2 regions of the Solibacillus cecembensis genome follow, and region 1 is predicted to be linked to the other one. Evidence: riboswitches for the same ligand, from Rfam matches in the RefSeq annotation. Region 1 holds a riboswitch; the other holds the start of a gene.

What was found. Region 1 has a riboswitch for glycine ahead of gcvT (glycine cleavage system aminomethyltransferase GcvT). Riboswitches for the same ligand answer to the same signal wherever they lie in the genome.
Positions count from the first base shown of each region.
Region 2: linked by a shared signal. The riboswitch ahead of ACQKIH_RS20760 (amino acid permease) and the one ahead of gcvT (glycine cleavage system aminomethyltransferase GcvT) in region 1 are both predicted to bind glycine.

Region 1 covers NZ_JBNNMF010000017.1:70,774-86,530, reverse strand. Annotated here, with positions in the region: gene ACQKIH_RS15470 (helix-turn-helix transcriptional regulator) at 1-156, opposite strand, end outside; gene comGA (competence type IV pilus ATPase ComGA) at 373-1,383, shown strand; gene comGB (competence type IV pilus assembly protein ComGB) at 1,364-2,440, shown strand; gene comGC (competence type IV pilus major pilin ComGC) at 2,455-2,775, shown strand; gene comGD (competence type IV pilus minor pilin ComGD) at 2,765-3,214, shown strand; gene ACQKIH_RS15445 (type II secretion system protein) at 3,207-3,500, shown strand; gene comGF (competence type IV pilus minor pilin ComGF) at 3,491-3,949, shown strand; gene ACQKIH_RS15435 (shikimate kinase) at 4,152-4,667, shown strand; glycine riboswitch at 4,795-4,887, shown strand; glycine riboswitch at 4,891-4,994, shown strand; gene gcvT (glycine cleavage system aminomethyltransferase GcvT) at 5,125-6,228, shown strand; gene gcvPA (aminomethyl-transferring glycine dehydrogenase subunit GcvPA) at 6,250-7,596, shown strand; gene gcvPB (aminomethyl-transferring glycine dehydrogenase subunit GcvPB) at 7,589-9,055, shown strand; gene ACQKIH_RS15415 (hypothetical protein) at 9,583-10,491, shown strand; gene ACQKIH_RS15410 (hypothetical protein) at 10,522-11,190, shown strand; gene ACQKIH_RS15405 (hypothetical protein) at 11,429-11,632, opposite strand; gene satA (streptothricin N-acetyltransferase SatA) at 11,750-12,271, shown strand; gene ACQKIH_RS15395 (HIT family protein) at 12,404-12,889, shown strand; gene ACQKIH_RS15390 (nucleotidyltransferase domain-containing protein) at 12,975-13,700, shown strand; gene ACQKIH_RS15385 (RNA polymerase sigma factor) at 13,864-14,403, shown strand; gene spoIIP (stage II sporulation protein P) at 14,393-15,289, shown strand; gene ACQKIH_RS15375 (GNAT family N-acetyltransferase) at 15,637-15,757, shown strand, end outside.
Region 2 covers NZ_JBNNMF010000035.1:3,652-19,408, reverse strand. Annotated here, with positions in the region: gene ACQKIH_RS20780 (nucleoside 2-deoxyribosyltransferase) at 1-252, shown strand, start outside; gene ACQKIH_RS20775 (GNAT family N-acetyltransferase) at 464-1,033, shown strand; gene ACQKIH_RS20770 (hypothetical protein) at 1,057-2,217, shown strand; gene ACQKIH_RS20765 (AraC family transcriptional regulator) at 2,315-2,764, opposite strand; glycine riboswitch at 3,150-3,228, shown strand; gene ACQKIH_RS20760 (amino acid permease) at 3,417-4,754, shown strand; gene ACQKIH_RS20755 (DNA polymerase IV) at 4,805-6,082, shown strand; gene ACQKIH_RS20750 (MFS transporter) at 6,210-7,685, shown strand; gene ACQKIH_RS20745 (hypothetical protein) at 7,755-8,201, shown strand; gene ACQKIH_RS20740 (TRM11 family SAM-dependent methyltransferase) at 8,204-9,136, shown strand; gene ACQKIH_RS20735 (MarR family winged helix-turn-helix transcriptional regulator) at 9,348-9,782, shown strand; gene ACQKIH_RS20730 (ring-cleaving dioxygenase) at 9,828-10,811, shown strand; gene ACQKIH_RS20725 (NADPH-dependent FMN reductase) at 10,897-11,433, shown strand; gene ACQKIH_RS20720 (NADPH-dependent FMN reductase) at 11,633-12,169, shown strand; gene ACQKIH_RS20715 (alpha/beta hydrolase) at 12,236-12,841, shown strand; gene ACQKIH_RS20710 (FtsZ/tubulin family protein) at 13,037-13,714, shown strand; gene rnz (ribonuclease Z) at 13,730-14,671, shown strand; gene ACQKIH_RS20700 (hypothetical protein) at 14,782-15,012, shown strand; gene ACQKIH_RS20695 (copper amine oxidase N-terminal domain-containing protein) at 15,301-15,757, shown strand, end outside.

The sequences.
Region 1 (15,757 bases):
ATGTAATCGGGCAACGTTAGAGTGGATTTTAAATTCGTCTGCGATGTTTTGTACGGTAAAGAATTCTTTACGCTGCAACATATATTCGTAAATCGAAAAGCGCGTCTCATCTGCTAATGTACTTGTTATTTTAATAGGGTGTATGATTGTTATCACCTCAACTTTTTCCTGTTATTTTATGTATAAAAAAACTAATTTTTAACCATAGGATTATTTTACCTTATTTTATGGCGAAAAAGTTGATTTCAATAGAAATTAATGTGCAAAAAGAAACTTTCTAACATTCGATAGGTTTTCGTATTTTTTCAATATATAATATCGCTAAGATAGTTTTGCGGTACTCTTCATGAAAAAACGATGAAAAGAGGCGTTATTATGGAACAAGAATCCATTATAAAACATAAGTGCGAGCAGTTATTGTTAAGGGCGAGTCATTTTGATGCGTCTGATTTGCACTTGCTACCAGGGGAACATCAGTACAAAATCATGTTTCGAAAATATGGGCAATTTATTCACGCGGGTGAGCTTCCAAGTGATATTGCAAACAGAATGATTTCCTATTTCAAGTTTTTATCCTCCTTAGATATTAGCGAGAAGCGAAAACCTCAAAGCGGAGCTTTTCAAAAACAGCTAAACGATCATTTTTATTCCTTCCGAATTTCCACATTGCCCTCTGCCTTTCATAAAGAGAGCTTAGCCATTCGTTTATTACGCCAAAATTACACACTTCCTATTTCAACCCTTTGCTATGATACGAAAGCCGCAACGGAACTATGCCAGCTTGTTACGCAGTCACAAGGTTTATTACTAATAAGTGGTGCTACTGGCTCTGGCAAGACGACTTCACTGTATTCGCTTGTGCAATATTGTTCAAACGAGTTATCCCGTCACGTTATATCACTCGAAGACCCCGTAGAAAGTAGCCAAGAGCAGCTATTACAAATTCAAGTAAATGAGCGCGCGGGTGTTACGTATGCGACCGGATTAAAAGCGATTTTACGGCATTCTCCAGATATCATTATGGTTGGAGAAATTCGCGATAAAGAAACGGCGAAAATTGCCATTGAAGCAGCTTTTACCGGGCATTTAGTCATTTCGTCGATTCACGCAAAGGATACAATCAATTGCTTGTATCGCTTAATGGATTTAGACGTTTCGGTGGAGGAGATGCGACAAATGCTCATAGCTGTTGTGTCGCAAACGCTAATTACTACGGAACAAGATGAGCAAAAAGCATTGTTTGAAATCCTTTCCGAAGCTACGTTAGAAACCGCTTTAAATGAAATAGCCCATCAACGAAAATATACGCTCCCCTATGATCAATCATTGGTCGGTCAAAGGGCAAAATTAGGGGTGAAACTGTATGAACCTACCTCTTATTAGGGGGCGTATTGCAAATTTCAGTCTTACAAGTAATGGAAAAGCAAAATTGTCAGATTTTCCGGCATTTTTAGAACGAATAGGGGATTTATTAAAAGAAGGCTATACATTCGCACATTGCATTCAAATGCTATTACCTTTTCATATGAAGAGGTTTGAAGAAGTGCAACAAAAAGTGGATGAGATACTTCATGATGGAGGTGGTGCTACACAAGTTTTAAAGCTATTAGGCTTGGAAAAGCAGTATTTGGTGTCGATTGAGTTGGCGGAATTGACGGGTCAGTTAGCTGAAACCGTTCAGATTGTTTCGCAGCAGTTGACCTTTCAACAAGAAATGAAATCTCAATTAGTGAAGGTGCTGTCCTATCCTGTTATATTATTTGTATTTTTAATGGGGCTATTTCTTGCCTTTCGTACGTTTTTTTTACCGAATATCTCAACAATGGTTACATCAAGGGCCCAAAATGATACGTCGACAAGTGTGCAATGGTCCAAATTTTTCTTGCATATGCCTGATTATATTCTTGTTTTAGTAACGCTTGTATTAGGTGTAGTAATCGCGTTTATATTTTATATTAAACGCAAACGTGTCGACCTCCAGTTATCCTTTCTCTTTAAAATCCCCTTGCTCGGCCACTTTTGGAAATTACTATTGACCCGCCAATTTTCAAGGGTATTAGGGAATTTGCTACTGGCAGGCTTTTCCTTGCAGCACGCACTAGACCATTTAAAAAAACAAGAGCATCAAAATCAAATTGCCTATGTTGCACAAGTATTACAAGCGAAAGTGATTTTAGGGGATTCTTTATCAGATGCGGTTCAACTGGATGGTTATTTCTATCCCAAGTTTGAACATTTTATTGCGCACGGGGAAGCGAGTGGCATGCTTGGGCGCGAATTGATTTTATATTGTGAGCTATTAGATCAACGTTTACAGGCGACCATCCGACTTTTGATGACGATGATTCAGCCGCTATTATTTATGATTATTGCAGCCTGTGTGATAGCTGCATATTTAAGTATATTGATTCCGATGTATGATGTACTTGATTTTATTTGAGAGGGGAAAACAACTTGAAAAATGAACGAGGTTTTACTTTGGTGGAAATGTTAGTGGTATTGTTAATAATTTCCATTTTAATTCTGGTGACGATACCTAATGTTTCCAAACATTTCGCATCCATTGATAAAAAGGGCTGTGATGCTTACGTTGTGATGATTCAGGGGCAAGTCGAGGCGTATAAACTGGAAAATAAAAACTTTCCAACGTCGATGGATGATTTAGTCACGGCGGGCTATGTTCCAGAAACGAATAAAGAATGTCCGAATGGCGAACAAGTAACGATTGATGCAGAGGGAAAGGTTGCATCAGCCTCCCAAGCGAGTGGGGATTAAACGAAGCCTTCGCAACGAACGGGGGTTTACCTTATTAGAGATGTTAGTCGTACTGGCCATTTTGATGATTTTATGTTCATCCATATTTTACTTTTCGCATGACAAACTTAATCGACTCACCGTATTAAAAACAATGGACGAAGTGGAATTGTTAATTCGTATGGCCCAAATGAAGGCGATTGAAGATCAACAACCCGTTATTGTCGAAATACGTGACAGAACTGAAGTGGTCATTAAATATTTTGTTGGGACAGAAATTTTCTACCGCACATATTTACCAGAAGGGATGCAATTATATATAACGGCACCCAATCCGAGGTTACATTTTAAAACAAATGGCAATTTGCAATCCTTTGGAAGTATGGCTTTTCATTATGAAGGGGAAATGTATGGCTACAAAATTAACATAGGGAAAGGAAGATTTACGAGGAATGAATGAACAGGGCTTTTCGTTTGTTGAAGCATTGTTAGCTGTTGTGATTTTATTTTTTTTAAGTACGAGCCTCGTTCCACTAACTTATCATATGAAACAACAATTGGAGGAACAGAAATGGCAAGCACATGCAGCTGAAGTAGCTTTCAACGGCGCTTTGCTGCAACAAAGATATGGCGAATGGAGTGGTGTACAAGAAATTGAAGGTGTTTCATATTTTTGGAATTTTGATTCAGGTTCGGTTTGTGTAACGTATGATGCGGATTTAGAGGAGCACGAATTATGCGTGTGATGAAAGTGAAAATATGGAATGAACAAGGATTTACATTTTTAGAAAGTATTTTTCAGCTCATGATTTTTATTTTATTTGCCAATATAAGTTTACTATTAATTTTTTGGTTTCGGGAAATCATTACACTTGAAAAAATGACAGAAGAAGTGAATTGGGAATTATTTATCTATGATTTAAATCAGTACAATGAGCGCACATTAACCGGTAAGCTTAATTCAAGTACGAGTTTACAATTAGAGCTGATTGATGAAGCTGACCGTTACTTTATATTTGATCGTTCTGAATTTCATATTCGCAAACGCTCGAATTTGGGCGGGAATGAAATACTCTTACCTTATGTGGACCTGTGGAGTTTGACGGTTGATGGCAATGAATTATTAGTGAAAGTTGTGATGCGAGATGGGACGAGGAGGGAAAGACGGTTGGTTATGCCGCTTGCTGACGAATGAACGTGGAATTATTTTTCCATTTGCAATTATTTTATTATTTATTGTGACAGGAGCTGCATTACTATATACAAATGCATATTTTGCGCAATTAAAAACGTATAACTCATTGGAATCTATTTACGTTCGTGCTACGATAAATATACTTAGTACTTTGTATGAATAATGGATGGAAGTAGCACGTTTATAGAAGAAGGTGATTTGCATGCGAAAGATATATTTAGTTGGCTTTATGGGGTGCGGGAAAAGTGCAATTGGAAGGCGCCTAAGTTATTTTTTAAAAATGCCTTATTATGATATGGATCATGAAATTGTAAGGCAACAAGGAATGACAATACCTGAAATCTTTGAAAAATACGGGGAGACGCGATTCCGAGAAATTGAAACTGAGTTTTTACGTACTTTCCGAGATGAGGCTTGCATTATAGCGACAGGCGGCGGTGTTGCGATTCGGGAAGAAAATCGTAGAATTATGCGACGGACAGGCTTGGTATTTTTCTTAGATGCACTTTTTGACGATATTTATATGCGTATTCGCAAAGATAAAAATCGTCCAATTGTCCAAACGTCCACAGAGCAAGAGTTGAAGGAACTGTACTTGAACAGAAGAAAATTTTACCGGGAAGCAGGTCATATTCAAGTTTTGACAGCCAATCGCTCGTTAAGACAAATTGTTGAGTATATTGGCTTTCAAGTGAATCGTCTAAAAGCGAACAATTGATGATAAATAATTATTTAGGTTCGTGTTTTATCTGTTATTAAAAAAAGATTGCGTTCTCATTACATTCAATGTTAGGATATGGCTAAGAGTTATCATAATTGACTCACTTAGTTTTATAGCAACGCGGATGAAGATACGGGGAGAGAACGTGAAGTCACGTCGCCGAAGGAGCAAATAGAGGATCTATGAATCTCTCAGGCAAAAAGACTCGTATTGGACGCAACTCTGGAGAGCGCTGTGATGTTCTACTACAGCCACCAAAGGGGAAAGCCTAAAATGTGAAGGGATTTTCAATTTTAGGTGTAACTTTCAGGTGCAAGGACAGGGAATCTCATTAAACGGGATTCGTCTGTCTATTTTTTTGCTTTTTAGTAGAAATAAGCGTACCTATTCCTATAAAAGGGAATGAAATTTTCAACGAGAAATACAATTACATAAACTTAAAGGAGGACTATACATGACAAATGAATTAAAACGAACACCGCTATTTGATGAATATGCAAAATACGGTGGGAAAACAATTGATTTTGGTGGTTGGGATTTACCGGTACAATTTTCTTCAATTAAAGAAGAGCACGATGCAGTACGTAATCGCGCTGGCTTATTTGATGTTTCACATATGGGTGAAATTTTTGTAGAAGGTCCAGATGCATTACCTTACTTACAAAAATTATTATCAAATGACATTTCAAAAATTGCGATTGGCGGCGCACAATATAGCGCATTATGCTATGAAAACGGCGGTATTGTAGACGATTTATTAACGTATCGTTTAGATGAAACACGTTATTTACTATGTGTAAATGCATCGAATATTGAAAAAGACTTCGCTTGGATGCAGGAACATGTAGAAGGCGACGTAACAATTACAAATGCTTCGGATGACTTTGCACAAATTGCTTTACAAGGTCCATTAGCTGAAGAAGTATTACAAACGTTAACAGATACAGACTTAACAACAATTAAGTATTTCAAATTCCAAGATAACGTGAATGTAGCAGGCCATCATGTATTAGTTTCACGTAGTGGTTATACAGGTGAGGACGGTTTCGAACTTTACGGAACACCAGCTGCGATCGTTGATTTATGGGATAAAATTTTAGATGCTGGTAAAGAGCAAGGTGTCATTGCAGCTGGTTTAGGTGCGCGTGATACGTTACGCTTTGAAGCTTGCTTGCCATTATACGGACAAGAGCTTTCACAAGATATTTCCCCATTAGAAGCGGGTATTGGCTTTGCGGTAAAACTTCAAAAAGAGCCGAAATTCATCGGACAAGAAGCGTTAATCGCTCAAAAAGAAGCTGGTTTAACACGTAAATCGGTTGGTATTGAAATGATTGATAAAGGTATTCCTCGTCACGGCTATAAAGTATTCAAAGATGGCCAAGAAATCGGTGAAGTAACAACAGGTACACAATCACCAATGACAAAACGTAATATTGGTATGGCTCTAATTACTACAGCATTTGCAGAAGTTGGAATGGAAGTCGAAATCGAAATTCGCAATAAGTTTGCGAAAGCGGTTATTGTTGAAAAACCATTCTATAAACGCAGTAAATAAAATTCGAAAAGAGGGTTACGTATGAAACATCGTTATTTACCAATGACGGAACAAGACAAGCAAGAAATGTTAGAGCGTATTGGAGTTTCTAGTGTGGATGAGCTATTTGCTGACATTCCTGAACAAGTACGCTTCAAAGGTTTATACAATATTAAAGCAGCAAAATCAGAAGCGGCATTAGCAAAAGAATTAGCTCAGCTTGCAGCAAAAAATAAAGATACAGCATCGAATGTATCGTTTTTAGGCGCGGGTGTTTATAATCACTATAAGCCAGTTATCGTAGACCACGTTATTTCACGTTCTGAGTTTTATACAGCGTACACACCGTACCAACCTGAAATTTCTCAAGGGGAATTACAAGCAATCTTTGAATTCCAAACGATGATTGCGGAATTAACGGGAATGGATTTAGCGAACTCATCTATGTATGATGGCGGTACATCACTAGCAGAAGCGGGTATGTTAGCAGCAGGTCATACACGTCGTAAAAAATTACTTGTTTCTGGCGCAGTACACCCAGAATATAAAGACGTTGTTGCTACATATGCATACGGTCAGTCAATTGAAGTTGTAACAATTCCTACAAAAGATGGCGTAACAGATGTTGAAGCATTAAAAGGTTTAGTAGATGATCAAACTGCAGGTGTGATCGTTCAATATCCAAACTTCTTCGGTCAAGTAGAAAACTTACAAGCAATGGCAGATATTGCTCATGATGCAAAAGGTTTATTCATCGTTTCGGCAAACCCATTAGCACTTGGCGTATTAACACCTCCAGGTAAATTAGGTGCAGACATTACAGTTGGTGATGCACAAGTATTTGGTATTGCAGAAGGTTATGGTGGTCCTCATTGTGGTTATTTTGCAGTAACAACGAAATTAATGCGTAAAGTACCAGGTCGTTTAGTTGGTGAAACAGTTGACCAAGATGGCCGTCGTGGTTACGTATTAACATTACAAGCACGTGAACAGCATATTCGTCGTGATAAAGCGACTTCAAATATCTGTTCAAACCAAGCATTACTTGCCCTTGCAGCATCTGTTGCAATGACAGCACTTGGGAAACAAGGTATGCAAGAAATGGCGAAACAAAATATCGTAAAGACGCGCTATGCGAAAAATGCATTCGAAGCAGCTGGATTTACAGTGCTTTATCAAGGTGCACACTTCAATGAAATCGTTGTAAAAACAAATAAATCCGTTACAGAAATTAATAAAGCTTTAATTGAAAAAGGTATTATCGGTGGATTTGACTTAGGTCGTGTTTACACAGAATTAGAAAATCACGCATTAATCGCAGTAACAGAAATTCGCACAAAAGAAGAAATCGATACGCTTGTTGCGGAAATGGGGGCTCACAATGCATAACGAAAACCAATCACTCATTTTTGAAATTACGAAAGAAGGTCGCATAGGCTACAACTTAGAGCCATTAGATGTGCCAGATTTCGATCTTACAGACTTATTACCAGCTGAGCTTGTTCGCGAGGAAGCGGCAGATCTTCCAGAAGTATCTGAGCTAGATATTATGCGTCACTATACAGCATTATCTCGTCGTAACCACGGCGTAGATTCAGGCTTCTACCCACTTGGTTCTTGTACAATGAAGTACAATCCAAAAATTAATGAATCAGTTGCTCGTTTTTCTGGTTTTGCCAACGTTCACCCATTACAAGATGAGTCAACAGTGCAAGGGGCAATGGAATTATTATATGATTTACAAACTTCATTAGAAGAAATTACGGGTATGGATGAAGTAACATTACAACCGGCTGCAGGTGCACATGGTGAGTGGACAGCGTTAATGATGATCCGTGCCTTCCATGAAGCAAACGGAGAAGGACACCGTAACAAAGTTATCGTTCCTGACTCAGCACACGGTACAAACCCAGCTTCTGCAACAGTAGCAGGCTTTGAAACAATTACAATCAGATCTGGTGAAGACGGCTTAGTTGACCTTGAAGATTTACGTCGTGTAGTTGGTTCAGATACAGCGGCACTTATGTTAACAAACCCGAATACACTTGGTTTATTTGAAGAAAATATTTTAGACATGGCTGCAATTATTCATGAAGTAGGCGGTAAAGTGTACTATGATGGTGCCAACTTAAACGCTGTTATGAGTAAAGCACGTCCTGGCGATATGGGCTTTGACTGCGTACACTTAAACTTACACAAAACATTCACAGGTCCACACGGTGGCGGTGGTCCAGGTTCAGGTCCAGTAGGGGTAAAAGCAGACTTAATTCCTTACTTACCAAAGCCAATATTAGTGAAAAAAGAAGATGGGACTTTCCACTTCGATTACAACCGTCCACAATCAATCGGACGTGTAAAACCATTCTACGGAAACTTCGGTATTAACGTTCGTGCGTATACGTATATCCGTACAATGGGTCCAGACGGCTTAAAAGCAGTAACAGAATATGCAGTATTAAATGCAAACTACATGATGCGTCGCTTACAAGAGCATTTTGATTTACCATTTGACCGTCATTGTAAACATGAATTTGTATTATCAGGTCGTCGTCAAAAGAAATTAGGTGTGCGTACACTCGATATCGCAAAACGCCTGTTAGACTTTGGCTACCATCCACCAACAACGTACTTCCCATTAAACGTGGAAGAGGCGTTAATGATTGAGCCAACTGAAACAGAATCAAAAGAAACATTAGATGCATTCTGTGACACAATGATTCAAATCGCAAAAGAAACGATGGAAAACCCTTCAATCGTTCAAGAAGCACCACATACAACAGTTATTAATCGTTTAGACGAAACGCGTGCAGCACGTACACCGATTTTACGTTATACGAAAGAAGTTTAATTGTTGATTGTTACAATAGCCTATCAAATCATTTTGGTTTTGATAGGCTATTGTTTTTTTGAACTTTATTATGGGTCAACACCAAAATCAGTGCTTGAAATCAGCCTTGTCCGATTTATGCATCTTCCAAAACAATTCATCTTGGCATCCGTTCAATACGAAAAGTGCGTTATTTCGATGCATTTGGTTGTCCCGTTTATTTAAAACTACCCACGATTCATTTATTTTGCGCTTCTTGTTTTGCCAATCTGTGTTTGGTTTTATGCGTGTATCGCACCTGAAAAGCGCTATACAAAAGCATTTTATTGAAGAGATTCAAAGGCATTTCAGTACAAAGCTTACATTATCCACACTAAATCTAGTTCCCAATAAGTTTTTCTGTATTTTACGAAAAAATCAATTTAAATTTATGCGACGGTAATGATTTACACATAATATTTTATACTCTCCCTACTATATCAATCCAGAAAAAAAGTACCACAAATTGTAAGATTCTACTAAAATAATAATAGTGGAGGAAATAATCTATGAACTATCATATGAATGATAAACTACTAAAGATCATAAAAAAAGTTTATAACAAAAAGAGATATGAAAAAGACGAAAAAGGTTATTTTCGTGAAATTGATTATGGAGATGTATGGGATAATGAAAGAGCTGTTTATCTATATTCAACAAATAATTTAAAAGATGAGGAAAAGACATATTTGGAAGAAAGTTCGTACCCATTAAATGAGATAGAGCATTTTACTCACGATATAGTGATCGATGAATTTAAGCTATTAATCAAAAATTTCAATGTAACGATGGATAAAGCACTTCAAGCTTATGTAGCAGGTATGAAAAGTTTTCCAAGGGGAAGACAACCAATATTAAGTTATCTTTATGCCAATCAGTGTAAAAATCATTCCTACCTAAGTGATACAGAGCACTGTAAAAAATGCAGTGTTAAAAAAGAAAAATACTTAAATGTGGGGGAAGTGTTATTCAGTCGTTATTTTGGTAGTTCATGGAATGAAGGTATTGAATTGATGTTGATAGAATTAAGAGAGTTTTCACAGCTAGAGGTTCCAACCCCAACAGAAGAAGATATAGTAATCTTTAGAAAATTAATAGATATAATCAGAAATGCCCCGCAAGGAGAAACGCCAGGAAAGTTAGAACAGCGAATTAAATCGGAAAAAGTTTTTCCTAAGTTCAGTAAATATAGTGTCCGTGGGCAGCTATTATCATTGGCGGAACTTGGAATAATCCCAAATGATTTTTATCCGCCAATGGTTGATAGATTCATAGATACCATGGAAAGAATGCAACTTTATGAGAAAGTAAATGGCTCCCCACGTTCGGATATTATTCTTCCACTAGCTGCATGGCGTGGAGAGTATGCAATTAATGAAGATCGTTTGGAGAAATATTTCGGGAAATATAGTAAATAAATTTAGATTAGGAGAAAAGGAGAAGTACATATGAATCGGATTTATTTTAAAGACAACCCGTGGCCTAGTGGACATGGCATTAAGGAGTTTGAATGGCTCGCTAGGTTGATTCCTGATAGTGGGATTTGGTTCGACTTGCATTTGAAATCAGCAGACTATTACGAAGAGGACACAGAGGATATAGAGGAGGACGGCATACCTGAAGATACACACAGTTGGCTTCACAAAGAAGTATGGAATAACTACCATCAAGCGATAATATCCTCCACATATTGGGGGAATAAAGGATTTTTGGCTGGAACAGAAATGAATAAACTAGATTTTTATGATAACAAAACAACGACATTTCAAGTAGAAATGTTACCATTGAAGTCAAATGAGAGTTTTGACGACAGCGCTTTCGGAATTTATTTATTGGGTCATGACGCTGTCGCTGGTCATCATATTCGCTTTGAAAAGGATGAAAGTACTTCAGTCTTTACCGTGCATTGGACTGGTCGGATTGCATTAAACTATTCTGGGGAAATTGATTATGATTATGAGTTTGATGCGTCAATTTCAAATGTAGCCTTCGGTGGAATTGAACTACCTAACGGATGTAGTATTGACGAGGGACATCGTTTATTGGAAAAATACGTTTCAGATATAAACGCATTTGAATGGTCTCCGGAACAGCATAAATTTTTGATGCGAAAGTAGTTGAACATTAAAATTGAAATCGATGAAGGAGCAGAATTATCTACTTTTGTAAATGTTGATGATTTCGCTCTTCATGTCGTTTGAGGCATGCATTGAAGTAGTTCTGCTTTCTTAAATTTGATAGTGTAACCAAGCACATTATTCCAAACTTAAACGATACTTTAAGTTTGGAATTTTTCATAGCAGTTATATGTTGCAGTTAAATCGCTTGGATTTATTGAAGGAACAGATTTTGGTGTTACCCCTTACTTTTTAATTCACTTTCTAACTCTCTCTCAATTTCCTCGTTACTCACTGGAATGATTTTCTCTTGCGTTTGTTCACGTTTTATTAACGATTGCCCAATGGCCGAATTATTTATGGCATGTTTTACGGCGAAATAGATGACGAAATACAAGATGATGAAAATTGCAGCTATAATTCTTAATTGTTCAGAATCCATGCAAATCTCCTTTCTGAAATAATAATTAATCAGATTTCATATTATCAACAATTTTAACAAATTCAAGATTATAATAAAAGTTGTATTACAGATAAATCCATTTATGAGGAGCATGACATGATCACTAAAATGACTCAACTGAATATGAAGGATTTTAATAAACCAAACGAATCTTTTATTGTTTCGGGGAGAATTATCCCTACGTTTGAAAACAATGTTTGGCAATACACAGAGGAACTTTTTTCAGAACCTTATTTCAAGAAATATGAAGATGATGATATTGAGAGTAGTTATATTGAAGAAGAGGGGAAAGCTGTATTTTTTTATTACGTAGAAAACAGCTGCATTGGTCGGATTAAGATCCGTTCGAATTGGAATGGATATGCACTTATTGAGGACATTACTGTTGCAAAAGATTATAGAAAAAACGGTATTGGATACGCATTATTAAATAAAGCGATAGAGTGGGCAAAGGATAACAACTTTGGTGGTCTTATGCTTGAAACACAAAATATTAATGTTTCAGCTTGTCATTTTTATGCCAAAAATCATTTTGTAATAGGCGCAGTTGATACGATGCTTTATTCAAACATTTCAACAGCAAATGAAATTGCGATTTTTTGGTACTATAAATTTTAGGTTTCAATTAAAGAAATGGTAATTGATATTTTGTCATGTTGAACTAACGGAGAGCGTTATTAGCTGATTATTTAGCTGTTTAGTTAGCTCTTATTTTATAATAATCCAAATGATAGAAAGGGGAAACTATCTGTGAGAAAAATTACATTGTCAAACGGGAAAAGTGTAGAAGTTGAATGTTTGAGTTGTGCATTGACAAGTGGATTAATTAAACCTGATGGTGGAGTTGTAATAGAAACGGAATACTTTCATGCACATCAAGATGTGGCGTATCCAATTAAAGGGTTAATCATATTAGCCTCCAAACGACATATTAAGTGCTTTGATGAATTAACTGAAGCAGAAAAATTAGATTATATGAATATTTTAACAAAAATTAGGAAGGCACAACGGAAAGTATTGAATATTGAGAATGTATATTATTTTTATAACGAAGATACAATACATCATTTCCATACTTGGATGGTTCCACGTTATGAATGGATGTATGATTTCGGTCGTTCAGTCGAATCCGTAAGGCCAGTCCTCCTTCATGCCAGAAATAATATGAATACAAGAGCAAATAAGAAAGACGTAATGTCTGCAATTGAGGATTTAACGAAAGAATTAAATGGTTAATGCGTTGTTGAAGTAATGGAGCAAATGACTGAGGTTAATAATGTATTTTAGTCAGTAGGAATTCAAATAGTTAGGGGGGGAGTAAATGGGACATACTAAAAAGTTAAATCCAGTAGAAGCAGCTAAACGGTTTATTCATAAGTACTACCCATCCTGTCAAGGAGCTGTATTGGCGGGAAGTGTTGTTAGGGGAGAAGAAACAGATACATCTGATTTGGATATCGTCGTTTTTGATCAAAGCATACCCTCTTCGTACAGGGAGTCATTAATTGATTTTGGTTGGCCGATAGAAGTTTTCGTACATAATTCAACATCCTATAAACATTTTTTCGAAATGGATTTTAAAGCAGCGAAGCCTTCTATGCAAAGAATGGTATTTGAAGGAATTATATTAAAGGATGAAGGAATTATAGCTTCTATAAAAGAAGAAGCTAAAGAGATATTGGAAAAGGGTCCTGAAAGATGGACAGAACAACTAATTACGACAAAACGTTATTTTATTACGGATGCCTTAGATGATTTCATAGGTTGTAAAAATCGAGCTGAAGATTTATTTATAGCCAACACATTAGCTGGGCTGATTCATGAATTTGTTTTAAGAATAAATGGTCGTTGGACAGGTTCTTCAAAATGGGTTATTCGTACATTGAAGAATTATGATGTGGAATTTACAGAAGAATACGTAGAAGCCTTTGATACTTTTTATAAAACGGGAGAGAAAAGAAAAGTTATTCAACTATGTGAAAAGGTTCTAGATCCATACGGTGGGCGATTATTTGAAGGATTTACGTTAGGGAAAGGTGATTCTTAATATTATCGAGTTATGACGGAACAAAAAATATCAGCATAGATTTATGAATTCATTTAAAAAAGCAGAGTAAAAGTTACTCTGCTTTTTTAAATGAAAAATTCTTGTAACCTTTTTGACGTTTCAAACGAATAATAATTGAAATCATTAATGAGAGGAGAGAAATATGATTGATTTAGATAACTTAGAAGACAGCATTAGTAAAATCTACAAACAATACTATTCGGATGTGTATAGGTTCCTTATTTGTTTTTCAGGAAATCAAAATGATGCTGAGGACTATACGCAAGAAGTGTTTATTCGAGTCTTGAATAATTTATCTAATTTTAATGGAAGTAAGAATATGAAAACTTGGATTTTTTCCATTGCAAAACATGTTGCTGTTGACCATTATCGAAAGAAAAAATTTACTTCTTTCTTTAAAGACGGTTTTTTTACACAAATCGCATCAATTGATAAGGAGCCATATGAATTAATTGAACATATTGAAATGAAAAAGTGTGTTCATGAAGCCATTTCAAAATTAAAGCCAAATTATAGAGCTGTTGTAATATTGAGAGGGATTAATGAGTTTTCAGTAAAAGAAACTTCCGAAGTACTTCAATGTAGTGAATCTAAGGTTAAAGTAGATTATCATCGGGCTTTAAAAGAACTTAAAAAGAGATTAAACATTAATATAGGGGAGGTTGAGAAAAGTGCATTTTGATAAGGAAATTATTGAACTTATTAAAGAAACCTATCCTTTAAAACCACGTGAAGAATTTATTTTAAATACAGAAAATAAATTAAAACAAAAAGCAAGAGAGAAAAGCAGAAGAATGGTCATTAAACGATCAACATTTGCTTTCAGTGGATTGGTACTATGCGTTATTGCAATATCATGGTTTTTCCTTTTTAGTGGAAAAGAGGTAGTGATCAATAATATTAACTCTTTTGGAGAAGGAAATAGACCAATCTTAATCGATGAAACGGCAACTTCGGTTTATATATATCATACACATAATGAGGAAACGTTTGTTCCAAATAATAATCTAAATGAACCGTTTGAAGCATTTCACAATACTGAAAACATTAGTCTTATAGGTGCGAGGCTAGCTCAAGAATTAGAAGATAGAAATATTAGTACGATTCATGATAAAAGCGATATAAGTGGAATAGTGGAGGAACGTGGACTTTCTTTTAAGCAATCATATTTGGTATCAAGAGAATTATTAAATGATGCTTTGGAAAATAACCCTAACATTAAAATGGCATTTGATATACACAGAGGATTAGCTGAAAAAAACTTCTCAACCCTGAATCTAAAAGGAAAAAGTTATGCGAGGATTGCATTTATAGTATCTAATTCAAGTGACAATTTTAAAGAAAATCAGAAATTTGCAGAACTTCTTCATAAAAAAATGGAAGAAAAATATCCAGGGTTATCTAGAGGGGTATTAGTTAAAACGACGGGTAATACTTACAATCAAGATATTTTAGAAGAGTCCGTATTATTGGATATTGGAGGTGTTGAAAATAAGTGGGAAGAAGCATATAAGTCAGTAGAAGCCCTTGCTGAAATAATTAAAGAAATCATTGAAACGGGAAATTAACTTGAGTAATGTAGGATAGATTCTTTCGGATGAATTTGAAATCAAATAACGGCAACAGTAGGCATTACTTTAATTATTTGTAATGTCTTTTTTTATTAAACAAGCACTATAGGTTAGTTGAACAAAAAACAGCCAGCAAAAATTAATTATCCCACAATTGGAATGATTTACATTATATTAATGGGATGATAAACTTTAATAACCATTTAATATTGGGTTACCAAGTGTTATGTTTCCTTTATTTTGGATTAAATGTAATAGGAGTAGCTGCCAATAACATATACCTATTTTTAAATTTGTTTTTGTCTATAAAAAAAGACGTACAAAATTATGATAGGAGTGTACTAATGATCGAATTAAACACAGAAAGATTAAGATTAATTCCACTGAGTGCAGAAAGTCTAAGATTATTAATTGATAAACCAAAGAAAATGGAGCAAAGGTTATCTTTACTTGAATCAGGTCGAT
Region 2 (15,757 bases), on a different contig from region 1:
ATTGAAATTGACTCAGGTGTAGCAGCAGAAATCGGTGCATTTTCTGCATTAAATCGACCAATTATTGCGCTATTTTCAGATGTGCGCCAAATGGGACGTACAAATACGAAAAAAATCGAAGCGTTAATCGAAGACGGTACAGAAAATCAATTTATTTACCGTAATTTATTCGTTGTCGGCCTCATTAAGCGAAATGGCAAAATTATTTCGACAATGGATGAAGTGGTTGAACAAATAAAGTTACATGTTTAACTTGCTTCAGCGTGCATCTCCTACTTCAATAAGTGGATGATGAATGTACTAAATAGGCAATTCTATTCAGTGGGGTTTCAAACCCCTGCGGATGTCACAGATTTTTAAGGGAAGCTTTTCGAGCGAGCTCGAAAAAATCTGGACGCAATTACGCTGAGGCGTAATTGATATGAAATTTTAAAAACTAAACGTTAAAGGTGGGGACAAGTAGATGAAAGCCTTAGAAAATGAAGTTGTCAAATTAGTACCAATTAATAACGAGCATATTGACGGAATATATAAAGCCGCGCAGTTTCCTGAAATTTGGGAGCATCTGTCGGTAACATTATTGGACCTGGAAAGTGTTGTGCAATATGTAGAAGACGGCATAAAAAAACGAGAAGCGAAAACAGATTATCCACTCGTAATTATTGATGCAAAAACGAATGAAGTGATTGGTTCGACTTCCTATATGGATATTTCAATGGCACATAAACGCCTCGAAATCGGCTCTACTTGGCTCACACCAGCTTATTGGCGTTCGAATATAAATACGAATTGCAAATTTTTATTATTGCAATATGGTTTTGAAGAGCTTGGTTTGAATCGAATTCAAATTAAAACAGGTCATGAAAATAGCCGTTCGCAAAAAGCGATTGAGCGTCTAGGTGCTGTAAAAGAGGGCATTTTACGCAACCATATGATTCGAAAAGAGGGCACGATCCGCCATACCGTGATGTACAGCATTATGAGTGAAGAATGGCCGGAAATGAAAAAACGTTTTGTGGCAGAGCTTTTATAAATGACAACGGATGGGGGCTCGTAATGGATCAAAAAGAAATCAATCGAATCATACAACTGCTGACATCTGATTTTTTGTATTCAATTTGGCCAAATTTTAAAGGAGTCGCAATTGCCATTTACGATGAAAATGATGTTTATGTATTTCAACATCCTAAATTTCCAAATGAACCATTCGTCAAAATCTTAAAGGATGAGCGCTTTTTTGCGGATACATTGCTCATCTTTGAAGACCATCCAACCGCGATTGTGGATAAAAATCGCTATGAAACATTCCCGCAATTAATGGCGATTGTCGTTCATGAACTATTTCACGGCTTTCAATATTTGCAGGAGGAAAAGCGTTTTCCAAACGAAATTAGTGGTGTTATGTATACCGATGATGCTCAAAATATTGCGTATCGTGTAAAAGAACGTACATTATTAGCGGATGCTTTATTACTAAAACGTGAATCTGAAAAACTGCAAGCGTTAAAGCAATTTATCTCCATTCGAAAAAAACGTGCGATGCAATTTCCTGAATTCGTAAAGTATGAACAATTGATGGAAACTATCGAAGGCCCAGCTTTTTATTGTGAGTTAAAAACGTATCTCCAAGTTACGAAACAAACGTTGGACGATGTTTTTCATTTATACGGAAGAACGTTAATAGATGGACAAGAGAGTATGTTAGCGATCCGTAAAAGTTGCTATGATTCGGGGCTATTTATTTGTTTAGCGTTAGACGAGTGGCGGCCGAATTGGAAAAAGCAATACTTTGATGAGCAATTAACAGTATTTGAGCTCCTTGAACAAATAAGTGATTCCAAAATTGACGTAGAAGTAGAGAGCAATGAGGACGCATACTCGATCGCAAAAATCATGAATCAACATAAAGAACAGCAAGTACAACAATTTTTCAATAACGAAAATTATTTGGTAGAACTAACAGGACCGATGAAAATTACCTCAATTGATCCAATGAATATGACTCATTGGAATGGCTACGTACTGCATAAGCAATTTGTAAAAATTAAATTTCAAGAAAATGAAGTGACATTCATGCAGCCTATTTTAACCTGTATTTCTGAAGGGGATTTATGGAATATTATATCCATCCAATTTTATTCTAACGAAAAGCCTACAAAAATGGGAGATAAGTATATCTTTGATGAATTAGTTGAAATTGATAACCCGTTCTATTAAGTAGCGGTAAAATAAAATGACAAACATTTAGAACTTATTTTAGGTAATTCGAATTTTATAGTGAAAAGGGCATACAAACAGCCCTTCTCCATTTTTTTTACCGTATAGGAACTAATATTTCACACAAATGGTTAGCAATCATTTGTGAAGTATATCTTTCAATAATGGGTTGTTCTCTGATGACTAGATTATTTTTTTCAATTTCAGAAAAGATGGTGCCCCAAAATTCGCTGACTGCCTCTTTTGTATGGTCAAGCAAGAAAATAGCGTATTTTCCTCCAGAAAACGTGCCAACTTGAGCGGGTTCTTCCACTTGAAAGTCTTTATCTATTACAACGCTAACATCATAACGACATTCCCCTTTAGGTGTAATCTCAGGGTTATCTTGTGGTATACCTAAAATTGTAGAATTCTCAAATAACCCATTCAACTGTGCCCACCCTTTAAATGCCTCCATTAATTCTTTATTTTGCTTTTCACCGTATTCTCCAACGTTTCGGAAAAAAGCAATCCTTGATTCAGGTAATTTTTCAATAGTTAATTGCATATTTTATCCCTCCTTTCCTAGAAAAGGTAATATGATATAAAATGTTATTCAAGCTCTTTTTTAAAGAATTTGATTAGATTCCAGTTTAATTTATCTGTTATTTCTCTACATAATAAGATTTAGAGTGAAAATTATTATTCAATAAAACTCTCCCTTAGGAATAAAATTAAATAGAAATGTCAGAAAAATGCTACTGAATACACGCATCACAAGGTCATATTTGAACTTCCCTATTGTAATACAACAAATTAGTTGGTAGAATATGTTATAGTACAATAATAGCGTTGGACGCGAATTATTAGATGGTGGAAATTTTCAACATCAAATAAGCATACAAATGCATAAAGTATCATTGCAATGATCGTTGTGGATAAAACTACATACGGGAGCAGTTTCTGGAGAGAGCGCATCGAATGCGTCGCCGAAGGGTTCATAATCTCAGGCAAAAGGACAGAGGGGTAATAATAGTAGATGTTTTTTAGTGTTTAAAAAACGTTGTTATTCTTTATTCTTAAGTTATAGAGACTGATTCCATTTTAGGGAGCAGTCTCTTTTTATTTTCAGAAAAATTGATTCACCGCGAACCTCATCGCTATTATTTCAATCCTGACTAAAAGTTTGGAGCAAAATAATGACAACGGAGGAAAACATCTTGGCACAACAACAGTTAAAACGAGAGCTAAAAAATCGACATGTTCAATTGATCGCAATTGGTGGAACGATTGGGACAGGGTTATTTTTAGGCTCGGGTAAAGCGATTGCATTAGCAGGACCATCTATTATTTTTGCGTATTTAATTGTCGGAATCGCATTATTTTTCGTCATGCGTGCATTAGGAGAATTACTACTATCAAAAGGTGGCTATCAATCCTTTACTGAGTTTGCGACAGAATACATAGGTGATTGGGCAGGTTATGTGACAGGTTGGACGTATTGGTTTTGCTGGATCATGACTGCAATGGCCGATATTATTGCAGTCGGTATGTACACACAGTATTGGTTTGACATCCCGCAATGGGTACCAGCAGTTGCTTGTTTAGTCGTATTACTAGGATTAAATTTATTAACTGTAAAACTTTTCGGAGAGTTAGAGTTTTGGTTTGCGCTCATTAAAATTATTACGATTGTGGCACTAATCGTAATTGGCGTTGTTTTATTAATTATTGGATTTGAAACAAACACAGGGCAAGTAGCTGTATCGAATCTTTGGGAGCATGGTGGCTTATTCCCAAATGGTGCATTTGGCTTCTTAATGGCTTTCCAAATGGTTGTCTTTGCCTTTGTTGGTGTAGAATTAGTCGGTGTATCGGCAGCAGAAACAGCAGATCCACAAAAAAATATTCCTTCTGCGATTAATAAAATTCCGCTGCGTATTTTATTATTTTACGTAGGTGCGTTATTCGTTATTTTAACAATTAATCCGTGGAACACATTAAGTGCGGAAAGCTCGCCATTTGTGCAAGTGTTTGCATTAGTCGGTATTCCAGTCGCAGCAGGGTTAATTAACTTTGTTGTGTTGACATCTGCGGCATCTGCTGGGAATAGTGGTTTATTTTCAACGAGCCGTATGTTGTTTAGTCTTGGCTCGAACAATCAAGCATCAAAAAAATTCGGCACTTTAAATAAAAGAAGTGTGCCACAAAACGGTTTAATTTTTTCAGCAGTTGTAGTATCCATTGGAGCATTATTAAGCTATTTCATGCCAGAGGATGCTTTTGGAATTGTGACGACGATTAGTGCGATTTGCTTTATTTGGGTATGGAGTATCATTTTAATTTCGCATATTATTTATAAAAAGCGTCACCCAGAATTACATGAAAGTTCTACATTTAAAGCACCATTAACACCATTTATTAACTATTTAGTATTAGCTTTCTTCGCATTCTTACTAGTAATTATGGCGATTTCAGAAGCGACTCGAACTGCATTAATGCTTACACCACTGTGGTTTATTTCGCTATTTGTGCTTTACCGAATGAAAAGAAAATAAAAATGATCCGAACTTTAATGACTGAAGTTCGGATTTTTTTGATTCCAATCATGATTCATATTAAAATAGAAGCAAAGGCGGTGGTAATAGTGGCAGGAAGGGTTATTTTTCATGTGGATATGAATAGTTTTTATGCGTCGGTTGAACAAGCACAAGATACGAGCTTAAAAGGAAAACCGATTGCGATTGCGGGGAATGTGAAAGAGCGACGAGGGATTATTGTGACGAGTTCATATGAGGCAAGGGCGCACGGGATTTATACAACAATGACGGTTGGAGAAGCAAAAAGGAAATGCCCACAGCTGCTGTTGTTACCACCCGATTTTGCTAAATATCGAGTCGCAAGTGCTGCCATATTTTCGATTTTACGTAGCTATACAGATCTTGTAGAACCGGTGTCTATTGATGAAGGCTATTTAGATGTGACGGAGCGTTCGAAAACACAGCACCCGATGAAAATTGCAGAAGAAATTCAGCAACGCATACTGACTGAACTGGATTTACCATGTTCGATTGGCATTGCACCGAACAAATTTTTAGCGAAAACCGCATCGGATATGAAAAAGCCACTCGGGATTACCGTGTTAAGGAAGCGAGAAATTCAACAACTGTTATGGCCGCAAAAAGTGATTGAAATGCATGGTATTGGTGAAAGTACTGCTAAAAAATTGGCGACATTTGGGATATTGACAATAGGCGATTTGGCAAATGCGGATGGACGTATGCTTCAAAACAATTTAGGGAAAAATGGAGTGCGTTTAAAAAATAGAGCGAACGGAATTGACGAGCGAACTGTCGATCCCAATTCAATCTATGATACAAAGAGTGTCGGGAATTCCACAACATTACCAAGGGATGAAACGGAGTATTACATTTTAAAAGAGACGTTTGAAAAGTTAAGTCGCAGTGTAGCTGAGCGTTTAAAGGCAAAATATTTAGTCGGTACTACGGTCAGCATTCAAATTCGTAATTTTGAATGGAAAAATCAAACACGGAGTAAATCAGTTCGAAATGCGCTACAAAATGCGGATGCGATTTTTGATATTGCGTGGAAATTATTTATTCAAAGTTGGGATGAAACACCAATACGGCTTATAGGCATTACCGTTTCTAATGTTGTCGACCAAGCAGAAACGACGCAGCAATTGAATTTGTTTAACTTTGAACAACATGCGAAAGAAGAGCCGATTATTGAACTCGTTCAGTCGATTGAAAAGAAGTTCGGTAAAGGGGCTTTGCAACGGGGAGTACGCGCAAAAAAATCAAGTTATGCTTCTAAAACAAGCTTCAGCAAAGATTTTTTAGAAGATCATAAGCAGGATTCGTAATGAGGTGCGAATTTTTCTAAATTTAGACACGAATCGACTATTTATCGGATGAATATTTGTTTCAAATAGGTTTCTTGTCCTACTCCATGCTATAATAGGATGTACGATTTTGCTGTGAGAGGGGGAGTTGGCCATTCATCCGATACGTTTTTTAAGAATAATGGGAGTATTAGACGGTTTATCACTTATTACGCTCTTATTTATCGCGATGCCACTTAAATATTTTGCAAATATGCCAATTTTCGTCACGATTAATGGTAGTTTACACGGTGGGATTTTCGTTTTATATATAATCGCAATTGCTCTTGTTCAAATCCGTATTAGGTGGAATCTTATTTGGTCCATTTCTGCTGTAGCCGTTGCATTTATTCCGTTTGGGAATTTTATATTTGAGTTGAAATTAAAGAAAATGCAACCACAATTGCAGGTTAAGCCAATTCCAAAAAAATGGCTTGTGTATGCCATCATTTTCTTCTCATTTTTTGATTTATTTGTTCAGCTACCTGTAATGAGTACATATGCCTTGTCTGTTGGTGCTACTACATTTATCGCAGGGATTGTTGTCGGCATGTATTCCTTTATGAATACATTTGGTAATATATTGTCAGGCGTTTTCACTGACAAAATTGGTGCATCTAAAATACTTATTTTTGGATTATGTACGTCCATTTTATCATTACTCGCGTATCAGCTTGTTGATGACACGACGACTTTGTTAATCGTCCGTTGTATACATGGTTTTAGTAGTGGCTTTATAACACCAGCTGCATTTACGTTATTAGCGAACACAACGGAAAAATCAAAGCAGGGTAGCGGAAGTGCGATTGTGGGTTCGTTTGTAGGAATCGCAGCAATCGTTGGGCCTGCTACAAGTGGTATATTAGCAAGTAAAATTTCTGTGCCAAATGTGTTAAGTTTGGTTGCACTTTATGGACTTTTATCATTAATAGGGATGATCATATTTTTACGGATCACGCCGCTATCTAAAAAATCAGCAGCTAATAAAAAAGACGAATTCAAATGGAATAATGGGTTAATGAAAGCTTATGGAGGCGCGTTTTTCCTTATGTTTTCACAAGGTGTGTTAGCCTATTTGTTACCGATGCACGTGGAAAATTTGGGATACAGCTCGCGTATGTCTGGTACATTGCTGAGCGTTTTTGGAATTGTTGCGGTATTAATGTTCTTATTGCCAACAAACCGAATTTTTGATTATATCAATTCAAGCTATACATTACTCATTGGTGTTACGGTGTTAGGAATTAGCCAAGTTGTTATCGGTCAATCAACAACGACCTTAAGTTTGTACGGCGCGCTTGCGTTTTATGGGGTAGGATTCGCCTTTTTCTTCCCAGCTATTAATACGATGTTGATTGAATCCACGACAAAAGCAACACGCGGGAAAGCATATGGCTATTTTTATGCCTTTTTCTCCATGGGCGTTGTTGCAGGGTCATTCTTACTTGGAACACTCGATTTAACAGGAACATTGGGTTTTTGGTTTACAGGACTTGTTTTATTTTCATTTAGCGCGGTAATTATCGTTTCAACAATTCGCTCAAAGCAAGATTCCATTGCTTGGCGAAAAAAAGTAAATGATTGACGAACAATTTTTAATTAGTAGGAGACATAAAACGTATGTGTCCATTGGAAGTAAGAGAGGAAGATAACGATGATTTTAAATTTAGAAGTAGTAGAACGTTGTAGTAAAGAGACAGAAGAAACAATTGCGGTGACAGAAGCAGCATTTACAAATACACCGATTAGCTATTTAAAGGAAAACCAAAGCGAATTTATTTTTGCAGAATGTACACAATTTCAAGATATACGCATAGACGAAATGGCAGTCGAATATGATGATGCTTTTCGTTTATATACAGCACTTTTTGGGCTGAAGGTACAAAAAAAGCATGGCGAAACAATTCGTCACTATTTAAAAGAAAATGTAAAATCTGCATTAGGTAGCAGCAGTGCTTCTTTTTCGATGCAAGAAGGTTTATGGGAGCTGAACGTTGCAGTGGACTGTTTAGCAGGATTTAATGAGCAAATGACAATCCAACAAGTATATGAACTGCTTTATCAATTTGTTGCGCAATTATTAGAAACGATTGAACTATAAGCATGAAATTTATGTATAACTATGCTTGGCGAAAGGATGAGTACGAGCTTTCACGACTGGAAATGCGCACATTTTTTAATTCCCATGTAGAAAGTAATGTCCTTTTAAGTGAGCGAAAAGTAGAGCCAAGTCGCAGTCCGTTTATGCGTTTGCGCTTGGATATTTGGTGTGAGGCGGCAACAGTTGGAGAAATCGTTGCATTTGCTTCGACAATTGAACTGAAGGAAAAAACGTTTAAAATTAGTTGCTTGAATACTTCAGATGCGGGCATTGAACCGAAAATTGCACGACCAGTCCGCAACAACTATATGAAAGAAATCGGGTTAGCCATTCCGGCAGAACCAAATTTAGATGAGCCGGATGTGGAATTTGGACTTGTCGTATATGAGGATAAATTTTACTTCGGTGAATTAGTGCACGGGGAATCGATTTGGCTAAAGCATATGCAAAAACCAGAAATGTACTCTACTGCACTAAGTACACGTGATGCGCGAGCACTTGTCAATATTGCCGCGCCGTTTCCAGAAGGGCTCCGTATTATCGATCCATGCTGCGGTATTGGAACGGTATTAGTGGAAGCAATGAGCATGGGCATTCCAATCGAAGGGCGAGATATTAATAAGCGCGTTGTTTGGGGCTCTGAAATCAATTTACGCCATTTCGGCTATGAACCAAATGTACATATTGGTCCCATCGAAGAAGCATCTGGTGGTTATGATGTAGCAATCATTGATATGCCATATAATTTATTTACACATGCATCTAGTGATTTGCAACAGAGTATTATTACACATGCTAGAAGAATTGCGAAAAGAGTAATCATCGTGACGATTGAATCGATGGACGATAAAATCGCAAATGCCGGTTTAACAATTATCGACCGTGCGATTGTACAAAAGGGTAATTTTAAGCGCGAACTTGTTGTTTGCGAATAAATGAATAAGATAACAGCAACTTACACAAATTATTTTGTAGGTTGCTGTTTTTTGTTTTAGCGTAGTGTAATTCGCTAAAAAGAATTGTAGAAAAATAAATATCTCAAATTCGAAACAAGTTTCGGCAAATGTGTTGACAGTCATTTTTATACATGATATATTTATCTCGAATTAAAGATAAATGAATTCGTAACGATAAGGAGGATTGCCGATGAGTGACTATCAAAAGCAGTTAAAAGCTTTTACTGTATTACTTCGTGCAGCAAATACCGTCCAAGAAGTGTCCCGACAAGATATTATAGAAAATGAATTGAACTTAACTGAATTTGCTGTATTGGAGTTACTTTATCATAAAGGTAATCAACCAATTCAAATAATTGGCAAGAAAGTACTCATTGCCAGCAGTAGCATTACGTATGTCGTAGATAAGCTCGAAAAAAGAGGATTTGTCCAAAGAATTGCTTGCCCTAATGATCGACGCGTAACTTTTGCATCACTCACAAATGAGGGGACAGCATTTATCGAAGGTATCTTTCCGAAACATGAAAAAAAAGTCGCACAAGCATTTGATGTACTGACGGAAGAAGAGCTTGAAACGTTTATAGAGTTAACAAAGCGAATCGGCATTCATGCAGAACATCTTTAATTTTTAGAGGTGATATCTCGAATTCAAGATAACGGAGGAGTTAGAATGAACCACATTAAAGGAATTCACCATGTAACAGCAATTACAAGCAATGCAGAAAAAAATTATGATTTTTTCACAAATATTTTAGGCATGCGTTTAGTAAAAAAAACAGTTAACCAAGATGACATTCAAACATACCATTTATTTTTCGCTGATGATAAAGGATCTGCTGGTACAGATATGACATTTTTCGATTTCCCAGGTATTCCTAAAGGTGTACATGGGACAAATGAAATTTACAAAACAGCTTTCCGAGTGCCAACGGATGCAGCACTTGATTACTGGGTAAAACGTTTTGATCGTTTAGAAGTAGCTCATGCAGGTATTAAAACGCAATTTGGTAAACAAACACTATCTTTCGTAGACTTTGATGATCAACAATATATGTTTATTTCAGATGAATTAAATAAAGGAATTGAGTCGGGTATACCTTGGCAAAAGGGACCTATTCCACTGGAGTTTGCAATTACAGGCTTAGGACCCGTACACATCCGCATTTCACAGTTTGATTACTTTAAAGAAATGCTTGAAAAAGTGATGGTTATGCGTGAAACAGCTCAAGAAGACGCACTGCATTTATTTGAAGTTGGCGAAGGTGGAAATGGTGCATCGGTAATCGTTGAGCATAACACCGTATTACCACAAGGACGTCAAGGTTTTGGTACAGTCCATCACGCTGCGTTCCGACTAGAAAACACAGATGTTTTACATGAATGGATTGAGCGCTTAGAAGGCTTTGGTTTTGGCACATCAGGTTATGTGGATCGATTCTTCTTTGAGTCACTATACGCACGTGTTGCACAAGGCATTTTATTTGAATGGGCAACAGATGGACCAGGATTTATGGGAGATGAACCTTATGAAACAGTAGGGGAAATTTTATCATTACCACCATTTTTAGAGTCAAAACGTGATCATATTGAAAGTGTTGTTCGACCAATCGATACAGTGCGCTCGACGAAAGTATTTGAAAAAGAATACGAATAAAAATTGAATAAGTAAGGAAGAATGAACAATGGGATTTATTAAGGATTTATTTAAAAAAACAACAAACATTCAGGAGGAAAAACAAATGACTAAATTAAATATTGGTATTATTATTGGATCAACTCGTCAAGGACGTGTTTCACCACAAGTAGCAAACTGGGTAAAAGAAGTTGCAGATAAGCGCGGAGATGCAAACTATACAATTATTGATATTGCAGATTATGACCTACCATTCTTAGGTACAGGAGATGCACCAGGCGCGGCAGGTTGGTCAAAAGCAATCGCAGAACAAGATGGTTTCGTATTCATCGTACAAGAATACAATCACTCAATTACAGGTGCACTGAAAAATGCATTAGATTATTTACGTGATGAATGGAATAATAAAGCAGCAGGTATCGTTTCTTATGGTTCAGTAGGTGGGGCGCGTGCAGCGGAACATTTACGTGGTATTTTAGGTGAATTATTAGTAGCAGACGTACGTGTACACCCAGCATTATCATTATTTACGGACTTTGAAAACGGAACAGACTTCAAACCTAAAGAAGTTCAAGCTGATTCAGTAAATCAAATGTTAGATCAAGTAATTCCTTGGTCAACAGCTTTAAAAACAATTCGCTAAAAATAAGTGACGTTTAATCAGTGGGGAAGAGATTCCTCATCCCCTCTGATTGTTGGTTTTCACTAAAATAGTACCATTACCTTCATTTGAAAATGAAGCGGGTTATGATAAAAATAAAGTATGTTAGGAAGATTAAGTAGTGGGATTTCTTAAAAGTTTATTTAATAAAAAAACAACAAACATTCAGGAGGAAAAAGAAATGACTAAATTAAACATCGGTATTATTATTGGTTCAACTCGACAAGGACGTGTTTCACCACAAGTAGCAAGCTGGGTAAAAGAAACAGCAGATAAGCGCGGCGATGCGAACTATACAATTATTGATATTGCAGATTATGATCTACCATTTTTAGGAACAGGTGATGCACCAGGCGCAGCAGGTTGGTCAAAAGCAGTAGCAGAACAAGATGGTTTCGTATTCATCGTACAAGAATATAATCACTCAATTACAGGTGCACTGAAAAATGCATTAGACTATTTACGTGATGAATGGAATAATAAAGCAGCAGGTATCGTTTCTTACGGTTCAGTTGGTGGTGCGCGTGCAGCGGAACATTTACGCGGTATTTTAGGTGAATTATTAGTGGCGGATGTTCGTGTACACCCAGCATTATCATTATTTACGGACTTTGAAAACGGAACAGACTTCAAACCTAAAGAAGTTCAAGCGGATTCAGTTAATCAAATGTTAGATCAAGTAATTCCTTGGTCAACGGCTTTAAAAACAATTCGCTAATAGCAATTTAAAAAGCCATTTGAAAATCAAATGGCTTTTTACTCATAATAGAACTGGGGGATATAGATGATGCAACATATTTATAAAGAAGGAAATAAAGAAAAACCGGTATTTTTCTTGCTTCATGGTACAGGTGGAGATGAAAATAGTTTACTTGCTTTAGCAGATATCATTGATTCAGAAGCGGCTGTATTAAGTGTGCGCGGCAATGTTTTAGAAAATGGGATGCCACGATTTTTCCGTCGTTTAGCTGAAGGTGTTTTTGATATGGCAGATTTAGCTTTCCGCACAAAAGAACTGCATGAATTTTTGAATGATGCGGCGACACAGTACGGCTTTGACCGTCAAAATGTTGTGGCGATTGGTTATTCTAACGGGGCGAATATTGCAGCGAACTTATTATTTAACTATGAAAATACGTTAAAAGGTGCAATTTTGCATCACCCTATGGTTCCAGATCGTGATGCAAAACTGCCCAATCAAACAGGCACAAAGGTATTTATTGCAGCTGGCGTGAATGATCCGCTTTGTACAAAAGAAGAGGCAATCGATTTAGAAAAAATGCTAGCAGATGCAGGTGCCGACGTGACGCTTGAATGGGAAACAAATGGCCACCAACTCACAATGAATGAAGTACAAAAAGCAAAAGTTTGGTATGAAACAAATTATTAATAGATTATGATGAAAGCTATTTTGATGAAACAATCAAAATAGTTTTTTTTGTTGAGCGAAATTTTCGGTGAATCAGAATAGGATGATTATGCGGAAAACGGATAGCTACAAAAACATATACACCTAGAACGTTAGATTTTTGAGTTGTGTCTTTCTGAAAAAAACATTTATAATGAAAGAAAGGGAGGGGAATGCATGGAAAGCCAGGCACTTATCCTATTTGGCTCGTCAGGTATTAATATTGCGGAATATTATCGACAGCACTTTGCACGACTGATTCCAATCGTTCTTTTTGAAACACATAAAACGGACTATCAAGCAGAGCGCGGAGCAAAAATTATTCAAGCTAAAATGCCAGGGAAAACAGAACAACAAAGCACGCACCTAATCGAAAGTGCAGCGGATTTAACAACAAGTTATTTCCAAAACATCCCGGATTATATGCATGGTGATAAAGGTGAAATGCTGTTTTTTACAACGGCAGAAGAACAGTTTGGTAATAGTAGTTTTGAAAAAACATTAATGCGCGCGGAATTATATGAGCAAGAAATGAAGCAAATATTAAAAAACTACCAATCGATTATTATCGTGGCTTGCCTAGGTGGGGCGGTCAGTTCGGCAGTTGCTCCTTATGTGGCAAAGCTAGCGAATAAGCTTCACATTGATATACAAGTCATTGTGACGATGCCAGCAAAATTTGAAGGTAAAAAGCGTTTAGCTCAAGCACAAAGAGGGCTAAACTTATTTCATAAAAATAGTGCGATTACACAGGTGAAGATTGATCCTGAAAGTGAGGGATTAATTCGTTATTTTAAGATGAAAGATGAAGCAATTGCCAATGCGATTGAGAAATTATTGCGAAATGAAGACTAGTTTGGAGTGAATAGAATGCAACTGCATTTTTTAGGAACGGGCGCAGGAATGCCCTCAAAGGATCGAAATACGAGTGCGGTGGCGCTAAAATTACTAGAGGAACGGGGCTCGATTTGGTTGTTCGATTGCGGGGAGGCCACGCAGCATCAAATACTCCATACGACGATTAAACCGCGAAAAGTAGATAAAGTATTTATTACTCATTTACACGGGGATCATATTTTTGGTTTGCCGGGCTTTATAAGCTCACGTTCATTTTTAGGTGGGGAAGAGCCGCTGACGATTTATGGACCTAAAGGCTTGAAGCAATGGCTAGAGCAAACGTTAAAGCTGACAAAAACACATTTGACTTATGAATTATATTTTGAAGAGGTAGTAGAGGGCATCGTTTTTGAAGACGCACAATTTATCGTAAAAGCGATGCCTCTGGAGCATGTTATTGAATGTTTCGGCTATCGAATTGAGCAAAAGCCGTTAGCTGGCGAGTTATATATCGATAAAGCTATAGCATTAGGTGTGCCAAAAGGACCGTTACTTGGACAATTAAAAGCAGGAAATGATGTTGTGTTAGAAAACGGACATGTTGTGCGAAGTATGGATGTCACGTCACCACCTCAAGACGGCTTTACAGTTGCGATTTTAGGGGATACAAAATACTGTGAAAACGCTAAAAACCTTTCTTATGAGGCCGATATTGTGATTCACGAGGCAACATTCGATCATGCAACAATTCACCTAGCTGCACAATATGGACATTCAACAAATACCGAAGCCGCTCAAATTGCGAAAGAAGCAAATGCTCAAACGCTTATTTTAAATCATATAAGTGCACGTTTTTTAGAGAAGGATTTACCGCACTTTTTAGCAGAAGCACAGCATGTTTTTGCCAATACATTTATCGCGCATGACCAGTTGCAATTTGAATGGAAACAACATGAAGTGATTGTGAAAGAGTAAATAAAGCAGCATTTTCAGGTGGCGAAACATTCAACTTTATATGAATTTTTAGATAAATGTGGTGAATTGTAGAATAATTCCGTTATAATAGAGGAAAGGGAGATGAATTTATGCAACAACCAACACTTTCACCAAAGTTACTTCGTTTACTCGTAATCTTTCCAAATGTGATGAGCTATATTTTACTATTCGGCGTTGTCGTATTTATTCGAACAAATTTAGATGAGCTGAAAGCAACGGATTCGTTAACAATGTGGCTGATTATCGCCGCGATACTTGGACCAATCTCGATCTATACAACATTCAGCATCGCCAAACGCATTAAAGCCGGCGTATTATAATACATATTCGTTTGGAACGAATGCATAAAAGGGGTCCCATGTAATTCATACATTGGACCTTTTCGTTTTCGCTCAATTAATGTTTAAGACCTCCGTCAAATAGACTGAATAGTTTGTGCGCTTGGTTCGTCAATCCTATGGGGTTGCTTTTACATAGGCTAGTAAAATAACGATAGAAGAATGGCTATTTAAGTCAGTAACCCCTGAAGGAAAACTGTTGCGGATGATCCATACATCGGTAACATAAATATATTTAAAATAAAAAATCCATTATTGAGAGGTGTAGTAATGAAAGTGAAAATTATTCTCACATTTTTTATGTTTACATTGTTCCTAGCTTTTGGTTACACGGCACACGCGGAAAATCTTTATGACTCTTATAAAGATTTAACAGAAAATGACTTGAAAAATAGTATAATTCTTTCTCCTGAAAGCTCTATGGCATTTATTAATGGGCAGAAGGTATCAGCCGTTCAGCCAATCGTTAAAGAGGGGAAAACATTAGTACCCCTTCGTTTTATTTCTGAAGGATTTGGAGCAAAGGTAGAATATCATACAAAAAGTCAGGCCATTACTATTAAACACGCTAATAAAACCATTTCACTGAAAATAGGGAATAATACTATTTCAATCAATGGGGAATCCAGCAAAATGGATGTAACTGCAAGTATTTATAACAATGCAACATATATACCTTTAAGAGATATTGGTGAGGCGTTTAATAAAAAAGTAGTCTATTTAAAAA